2 regions of the Kitasatospora sp. NPDC085895 genome follow, and region 1 is predicted to be linked to the other one. Evidence: riboswitches for the same ligand, from Rfam matches in the RefSeq annotation. Region 1 holds a riboswitch; the other holds the start of a gene.
What was found. A riboswitch is a leader RNA that binds a small molecule or an ion and turns the genes downstream of it on or off. The one in region 1 is predicted to bind glycine.
Positions count from the first base shown of each region.

Region 2: another riboswitch for glycine. It lies ahead of gcvT (glycine cleavage system aminomethyltransferase GcvT); the one in region 1 lies ahead of gcvP (aminomethyl-transferring glycine dehydrogenase).

Region 1 is NZ_JBFBJY010000030.1:13,061-17,358, forward strand. It holds gene AB0442_RS19825 (MFS transporter) at 1-591, opposite strand, end outside; gene AB0442_RS19830 (DUF2382 domain-containing protein) at 783-2,060, opposite strand; glycine riboswitch at 2,327-2,430, shown strand; gene gcvP (aminomethyl-transferring glycine dehydrogenase) at 2,654-4,298, shown strand, end outside.
Region 2 is NZ_JBFBJY010000027.1:34,817-39,114, forward strand. It holds gene glyA (serine hydroxymethyltransferase) at 1-6, opposite strand, end outside; gene gcvH (glycine cleavage system protein GcvH) at 84-458, opposite strand; gene gcvT (glycine cleavage system aminomethyltransferase GcvT) at 562-1,680, opposite strand; glycine riboswitch at 1,867-1,969, opposite strand; gene AB0442_RS18805 (enhanced serine sensitivity protein SseB) at 2,086-2,877, shown strand; gene AB0442_RS18810 (enhanced serine sensitivity protein SseB C-terminal domain-containing protein) at 3,067-3,954, shown strand.

The sequences.
Region 1 (4,298 bases):
GACCGGGTCCTTGGGGACGCGGATCGCGACCAGCGCGACGGCGATGATGCCGAAGGCCAGGCCCATCCAGAAGATCGACTTGTAGCTCCAGTGCTCCAGCAGCAGGCCGGTGGCGACCAGGCCGAGGCCGCTGCCGACGCCCATGGAGGCGCTGATGGCGGCGACGCCGCCGGTGACCTTGGCCTTGGGCAGCTCGTCGCGGACGATGCTGATCGCGAGCGGGAGCACGCCACCGCCGGCGCCCTGGAGCACGCGGGCGACGACCAGCCAGGTGAAGGAGTGGGTGCCGACCGCGAGGGCGGAGCCCGCGACCAGGCCGGCGAGCGAGACCAGCAGCATCGGCTTGCGGCCGCGGAGGTCGCCGAACCGGCCGAGCAGCGGCGTGAGCACGGCCGCGGAGAGCAGGTTGGCGGTCATCAGCCAGGTGATGCTGGAGCCGGAGACGTCGAGCTCCTTGGCGAGCGACGGCAGGATCGGCACGACCGCGGTCTGCACCACGCTGAACGCCAGCATGGCCAGCACGAGCGCGGGGAGCACCCGCGCACTGCTCGGCTTCTCGTCCGTGGCGGCGGGCTGTGGGGCCTCACTCACGGTGGGTTTCCTCCCGTTGGGTCGCCGGAAGCCGGTCACTGCTTCAGGCGAGCGATAGTGAATGAACTGAAGTAACGATGCAGGTAGATACTTCAGCCTGTCAAATATCGATCGGTGAAGCTTTGGCAAAGCGCAGGTCCCGGCCCGCCGCAGCGGACCGGGACTCCGGGGGACGTCCTGCCGTCGGAGGATCAGACGGGGCGCAGCGGCTCCGGCCGGGCCGGCTGCGCCGCGGCCGTCCGCGCCGCGACCTGGACGGGCGCCTGGCCCGACGCGGCGGGTGCAGGCGCCGGCTGCCCACCGGCCGGAGCGGGCCCGGCCGGAGCGGGCCCGGTCGCGGCAGCCGCGGCGGTCGCCGTGGTGGAGGCGTTCGTGGCCGCCGCGCGGTCGGCCGGCTGGGGGCCGTACGGCTGGCGCGCCGTCCCGTCGTGCACCTCGACCTGCTCGCGCCGCAGCTCCTCGCGGACGAGCTCCTCCTCGGTGTAGCGCTCCACCACCAGGCGCACCCGCTCGACCGGGGCCAGGTACTTGCGCACCACCGGCCGCTCCTCGCGCAGGGTCACCTCCTCGACCGCCTCGGCGATCTCCTGGTCGCTCAGCGCGGCCCGCTCGGCGTCGCTCACCGGCACCCGCTCCACCCGCACCCGCTCCCGCACCACCGACACCCGGCGCTCCACGGCCTCCGAGGTGACGTACTTGCGCAGCCGGGCGGTGCCCAGCACGTGCCACTCGGTGCTGATGTCCAGCCGTTCCTCGCGGCAGACGATCTCGACCGGCCCGTGCGCCGAGGCCTCGCCGCCTTGCTGCCGCTCCGGCCGCTCGGGCCGGTGCGCGGCGGTCGGCGCGGTGGTCGGCGCGGCCGGTGGGCGGACGGCGCCGCCGGCCGGCACCACCGGGAGCTGCATGGTGTTCTCCGAGCCGTCCTGCCGGGAGCCGGCCGGTCCGGAGCCGTCCGGCCGGGTCCCCTCCTGCCGGGGCCCGTCGTGGCGCGTGCCGCCGTGCTGCCCGTCGGCGTGGTCCGTCCGGCCGTGGCCGTTCGCCGCCGGGCGGCCGTTCGCCGCGGACTGCTCGGGCGCCGCGTGCGCGACCGCGCCGAACTCGGTGTCACCGGGGCGCTCGGCGGGCGCCGGACCCGCCTCCGGGCCCGGCCGACCGTTGGAGGTGTCCAGCCCGTAGTAGCGGTAGAGCTGCAACTCCTGGGCGGGTGACAGGTGCTGGCCCACACCGAAGTCCGGGGAGTCCTTCACCAGCGACTTGTCGTACGGGACCTTGAGCTCCTCGCCCGAGAACTCGCTGGTGGTCAGCGGGACGAAGGCGTCCCGGCCGAAGATCCCGGTGCGGACGGCGGCCCACTCGGGCTCACCGGTCGCGTCGTCGAGATACACCTCGTCGACCGTGCCGATCTTCTCACCGTTCCGGTCGACCGCCTTGTGCCCGATCAGGTCTCGCGGATCGATATCGGTCTGCACGCTGTCCTCCAGTGCCTACTGCTCCTGTGTCTCCGCGGACGTCGGGACGGCTGGAGGAGCTGGCCAGACGCCATCTACACAGAACGCCATGGACCGGTCACCGGCGAGCCGGGAGCGGCCGTCCGGGCCGGTGATCGGCCGTCCGGGGGGCGGGCACGGCCCGCGGGCCCGCAGGCGGGGCCGGCGGACCGGCCACCGGCGGTGGGACGCCGGTCACAGCACCCGCCATTCCCGGTGGTCCCGCTGGTACCCTGGGCGGCGACCGCCGAGCCCGCGCGGGAGAGTCCCCGACCCCGCTGAGCTGGGGAAGGGGCGCCGAAGGAGCAACTCCTCCCCGGAATCTCTCAGGCACCCGTACCGCATGGGCCAGGTCACTCTGGAAAGCAGGGCAGGACCGCCGGCACAGGAGCCGTCGGCACCACCCTCACCGACGGTGCAAGCCGACGAGATGCCCTCGGGCGTCGAAACGGCGAAGCTCTCAGGTACCGATGACAGAGGGGGAGGCCTGACGGGTTCGTACGTCTCCGGCTCCCCACGGCGGCCGACCGGCGTGCGTACCCCCGCCGGTCCGTGACCAGGAGGCCTCGACCCCCATGAACGCCCAGCCGAACCTCACCGAGCTCGAGCAGGCCAGCCCCTTCGAGACCCGCCACATCGGCCCCGACGCCGCCGCCCAGGAGAAGATGCTCGCCCAGGTGGGCTTCGCGTCGCTGGACGAGCTGGCCGACGCGGCCGTTCCCGAGGCCATCCGCAGCCTGACCGCGCTGGACCTGCCCGCCGGCCGCAGCGAGGCCCAGGTCCTCGCCGAGCTGCGCGAGCTGGCCGACCGCAACCGGGTCGCCACCTCCATGATCGGCCTCGGCTACTACGGCACCTTCACCCCGCCGGTGATCCTGCGCAACGTGCTCGAGAACCCGGCCTGGTACACCGCCTACACCCCGTACCAGCCGGAGATCTCGCAGGGCCGCCTCGAGGCGCTGCTGAACTTCCAGACCCTGGTCTCCGACCTCACCGGCCTCGCCACCTCCGGCTCCTCGCTGCTCGACGAGGGCACCGCCGCCGCCGAGGCGATGGCGCTGGCCCGCCGCGTCACCAAGGTCAAGGGCGGCGTCTTCCTGATCGACGCCGACACCCTGCCGCAGACCGTCGCGGTCATCGAGACCCGCGCCGAGCCGACCGGCGTCGAGGTGGTCGTCGCCGACCTGTCCGAGGGCATCCCGGCCGAGATCGCCGAGCGCGGCGTCTTCGGCGTGCTGCTCCAGTACCCGGGTGCCGCCGGCGCCGTCCGCGACCTCACCCCGGTCATCGAGCAGGCCCACGGCCTCGGCGCGGTCGTCGCCGTCGCCGCCGACCTGCTCGCCCTCACCCTGCTCAAGTCCCCGGGCTCGATGGGCGCCGACATCGCCTGCGGCACCTCGCAGCGCTTCGGCGTGCCGATGGGCTTCGGCGGCCCGCACGCCGGCTACCTCGCCGTCCGCGCCGAGTTCGCCCGCAACCTGCCCGGCCGCCTGGTCGGCGTCTCCGTCGACTCCGACGGCAACCGCGCCTACCGCCTGGCCCTGCAGACCCGCGAGCAGCACATCCGCCGCGAGAAGGCCACCAGCAACATCTGCACCGCCCAGGTGCTGCTCGCCGTGATGGCCTCGATGTACGCCGTGTACCACGGCCCCGACGGCCTCGCGGACATCGCCCGCCGCACCCACCGCTACGCCGCCGCGCTCGCCGCGGGCCTGCGCGCCGGCGGCGTCGAGCTGGTGCACGGCGCCTTCTTCGACACCGTCACCGCCCGCGTCCCGCAGCGCGCCGACGAGGTCGTCGCCGCCGCCCTCGAGGCGAACATCAACATCCACAAGGTGGACGCCGACACCGTCTCGATCTCCTGCGACGAGACCACCACCCGCGAGCACGTCACCGCGCTGTGGGCCGCGTTCGGCATCGCCGGCGGCGAGCTCGACGAGACCGCCGACGCGCTGCCGGCCGCCCTGCTGCGCGACGACGAGTACCTCACCCACCCGGTCTTCCACAGCCACCGCTCCGAGACCGCCATGCTGCGCTACCTGCGCCGCCTGTCGGACCGCGACTACGCGCTGGACCGCGGCATGATCCCGCTGGGCTCGTGCACCATGAAGCTCAACGCCACCACCGAGATGGAGCCGGTCACCTGGCCCGAGTTCGGCCAGCTGCACCCGTTCGCCCCGGCCGACCAGGTGCAGGGCTTCCTCAGCCTGATCCACGGCC
Region 2 (4,298 bases), on a different contig from region 1:
CGTCATGAGGTGGGGTCTCCCCGTGGAGCGAAGGGCTGGAGCGGGGCGGCCGCCGCACTGCGGCCGCCCCGTTGGGCGGGCGGTCAGCCGCCGATGAACGCGGTGTACGCCTCGGCGTCGAGCAGCTCGTCGGTCGCCTCGACGCGGACCTTGAACAGCCAGCCATCCTCGAACGGGGAGCTGTTCACCAGGGCGTTGTCGTCGAGGACGGCCTGGTTGACCTCCACGACCTCGCCGGTGACGGGCGAGAACAGGTCGCTGACCGACTTGGTGGACTCGAGCTCGCCACAGGTCTCACCGGCGGTGACGCCGTCACCGACCTCCGGGAGCTGGACGTAGACGATGTCGCCGAGGGCGTCGGCCGCGTGCGCGGTGATGCCGATCGTCGACACCCCGTCCACGGCGGCGGTCAGCCACTCGTGCTCCTTGGTGTACTGCAGGTGCGTGGGGTTGCTCATGGCGTCATTCTCCAGGATCGCAAGAGGGAGGGGCGTGGCCGTCCGCTGAGCGGACCGCCCCGGGCAGGACGGTTCAGGACGGTGCTGGGAGCGGCGGGGGCGCTCAGCGGGCGCGCTTGTAGAACGGCAGCGCCACGACCTCGACCGGCTCGGCCTTGCCGCGCACGTCGACCGCGACGGCGGTGCCGGGCGCGGCGTGCGCCGCGTCCACGTAGGCGATGGCGATCGGCTTGCCGAGGGTGGGGGAGGGCGCGCCCGAGGTGATCCGGCCGATCGGGTCGCCCTCGGCGTCGACCACCGCGTACTCGGCGCGCGGCACCCGCTTGCCCTCGGAGACCAGGCCGACCAGCTTGCGCGGCGGTGCGGACTCGGCCTCGGCGGCCGCCTGCTCCAGGGCCTTGCGGCCGACGAAGGCGCCCTCGTTGGTGGTCTTGTCGAAGCGCACCACGCGGCCGAGACCGGCGTCGAACGGGGTCAGGTCGGTGGACAGCTCGTGGCCGTACAGCGGCATGCCCGCCTCCAGGCGCAGCGTGTCGCGGCAGGACAGGCCGCACGGCACCAGGCCCTTGTCGGCACCGGCCGCGGTCAGCGCCGACCACAGGTGCTCGGCGTCGGCCGGGGCGCAGAAGACCTCGAAACCGTCCTCGCCGGTGTAGCCCGTACGGGCGAGCCAGACCTGCTTGCCGGCGACGGTCGCGGGCAGCAGCGCGTAGTACTTCAGGCCGGGCAGGTCGGCGTCGGTCAGCGAGGCGAGGATGCCGTTCGCCTCCGGGCCCTGGACGGCGATCAGCGCGTAGGCGTCGCGGTCGTCGCGGACGACGGCGTCGAAGCCCTCGGCGCGCTCGGTCAGCGCGTCCAGCACCACCTGGGCGTTGGAGGCGTTCGCGACCACCATGTACTCGTCCTCCGCGGTGCGGTAGACGATCAGGTCGTCGAGGATGCCGCCGTCCTCGCGGCAGATCATGGTGTAGCGGGCGCGCAGCACGCCCAGCGCCGAGATGAAGCCGACCAGCGCGTGGTCCAGCATCTCGCCGGCCTGCGGGCCGGAGACGGTGATCTCGCCCATGTGCGAGAGGTCGAACAGACCGGCCTTCGTGCGGACGGCGAGGTGCTCCTCGCGCTCGCTGCCGTAGCGCAGCGGCATGTCCCAGCCGGCGAAGTCGGTCATGGTGGCACCGAGCGAGCGGTGCAGCGCGTCGAGCGCGGTGAGGCGGAGGGACATGACGGCAGGACTCCTTGGCTGCTCTGCGGGCACACGGGCGACCCTCCCGCCCGGAAACGGGCAGGACGGCGGATGGAGTCTCCCCGTCTGTCGTCAACAACCTGAGAGGTTCACCGCCACCTCAAGGATGGCGGCTTGCACCGTGGGTGGGCGCACGGCGCGGCCGTGTCCACTTTCCAGATGTGCCTCGCCCGTGCGGTATGGGTGCCTGAGAGATTCCGGGGAGGACTTGCTCCTTCGGCGCCGGCCTCGCCCCTGGGGGCGTTCCGGACTCTCCCGCGCGGGTTCGAGCGGCCAGTATGAACTTGGAGGGTCGAGCGCGCTCATCATGGCATGCCGCCGGGCCTGATGGGAGAGGGGGCGGCCCGCTAGGCTCTGTGCAGGGGACGAGCGAAGGGGCCGTACATGGGGTATCCGGCGGGCGAGGCACAGGCGTGGGCCGCACCCGGCACGGCGCCGGAGGGCGGCACCTGGCCGTCCAACGAACTGGAGCAGGTGCTCACCGCCGCGCTCGGCGACCCCGGCGCCACGCCCCGGGTGATCGAGGTGCTCGCCCGCAGCCAGGTGTGGATCCCGCTGCCGGCCGGCGCCGACCCGCAGGGCACCTCGCTGGACCTGCCGACCATCGAACTCGCCGGCACCCCCTACGTGCCGGTGTTCTCCTCGCAGGAGCAGTTCCTGCAGCACGCCCCGGGCATGGCGTTCGCGATCGCACCGGTGTGGGAGTTCGCCCGCGGGCTGCCGCTCGGCATCGGCATCGCCGTCAACCCGGAGGCGCCGGTGGGCATCCCGGTGCCGCCGGAGGGCGTCGGCGAGCTCCGCCGCGGACCGCAGGGCGACCGCACCCCCGGCGAGGTCGCCGAGGGCGCCTCGGTGGCGCTGCGCGAGCCCGAGCCGCACCAGGAGCCGTACGCCTTCCTCGCCGCGGCCACCTCCGAACTGTCCCGGCTGCCCGGCGTGCTGACGGCCCGTCGGGCGCTCGCCCGGGTGGAGGCGGACGCCCCGCAGCTGTACGTCGGGATCCAGCTCGACCCGGCCGGGCCGGCCGATCCGGTGCAGGTCAACGAGGCGCTCGGCCGCGCGCTCGGAACCGCGCCGCCGCCGTGGGGCGTCCACCTGGTGCTGCTGGACATGGCCGACGACCCCGTCGTCGAGTGGCTGCTGACCTGCGTGGCGCCCTTCTACGTCCGGGCGTGACCGCCGGTCCGGCCGGCCCGGGCGCCTGCCGGCGGGACACCGGCGCCGCCCGGGGGTATCACGAGGGGGTATGCGGCATGACGCCTGTCGGCCGCGCGCAATAGGGTGCTGCCCGGCAGTGGGCACGAGCGGCGGAAGACGGAACAAGACGGGGCACGGCGACGTGAGCGAGCGGAGCGAGGCGGGCGCATGAGCGCGGCAGCGGCAGGCGGCGGGCCGGGCCCGTGGGGCCAGGCACCCGTGGCACCGCCCGGCGGTGACCCGGGCGCCATCGAGCGCGCCCTCGGCGCGGTCGTCCCGGAGCGCTACGACGCGTACGAGAACCTGCTGCGGGCGCTCGCCCAGGGGCAGGTCTGGATGCTGCTCTGGCACGGCACGCCCGGCAGCCCGGACGCCCAGTACGGGAACATGGACATCGGCGGGCACGGCTACGCCCCCGCCGTCACCTCGGCCGAGCAGCTCGCCGCCAGCGGCTGGGCCCGCGCCCACGAGGTGATCTCCGGCCAGGAGATCGCCGCCGCGCTCTTCCGCACCCGCTGGGGCCTGTGGCTGAACCCGCACGCCCCGGGCGGCGGCGTCGGCGTCCCCTGGGCCGACCTGAGACGCATCGCGGTCGGCCTGGACCGGCTGCCGGCCGGTCCGCTGCGGATCTCCGAGCCGCGGTTGAACGCGCCGCAGTTCTACGGGCTGCTGGAGCAGCAGGCCGTGCAGACCCGTCCGCTGCGCTCGCTGCGCCAGGCGTGGGTGCAGCCCGCGCTGGGCGAGGCGTACCTGGCCGTCGGCCTGGACCTGTACGACAACTCTCCGCCGTCGGTGGAGGCCGCCCGCGCCCTGGTACAGCGGGCCGCGCAGCTCGCCCCGGAGGGGCTGGCGGTGTCGACGGTCGCGATGGCGGACGAGTTCGATCCGGTCGCGATGTGGATGCGGGCGAACGCCCGCCCGTTCTTCGACCGCGACACCCAGTTCGGGCACCCGCAGGGCGCGGCCCCCTACCCGCCCTACGGTTACTCTCCGCAATCGGCGCCGGGTCCGCAGCCGTGGCCCCAGCAGCCGTGGCCGGGCTATCCCGGCCGCTGATCCTTTCCCTTTCCCTCCCCTTTACCCGTCCTTGTGGCGGCCGTCCGCCAGTGGCGGGTCATGCCCAGGTGGTGGCGGTTTCCCGCCGTTGGCGGGCTTCCGTCAGTACCCGTCTTGACAGGCTTGTTTCAGCCGTGTGAAGAGGCGTATTCGCGGTCACAACGGGCTGCATGCCGACAGATCACAGTTAGGCATCCTTCGGTTGCCCCCTCTGGCGGAACCTCTCCCCGATGACAGAGAGTGCTGCCCACGGCCAGTGCGCGAGCCGATCCCCACAAAGGTGATCGCGCCCTGGCGACGCCGAACCGCGCGATGTGCATGCCGCGCACTCCGGCACCACGCAG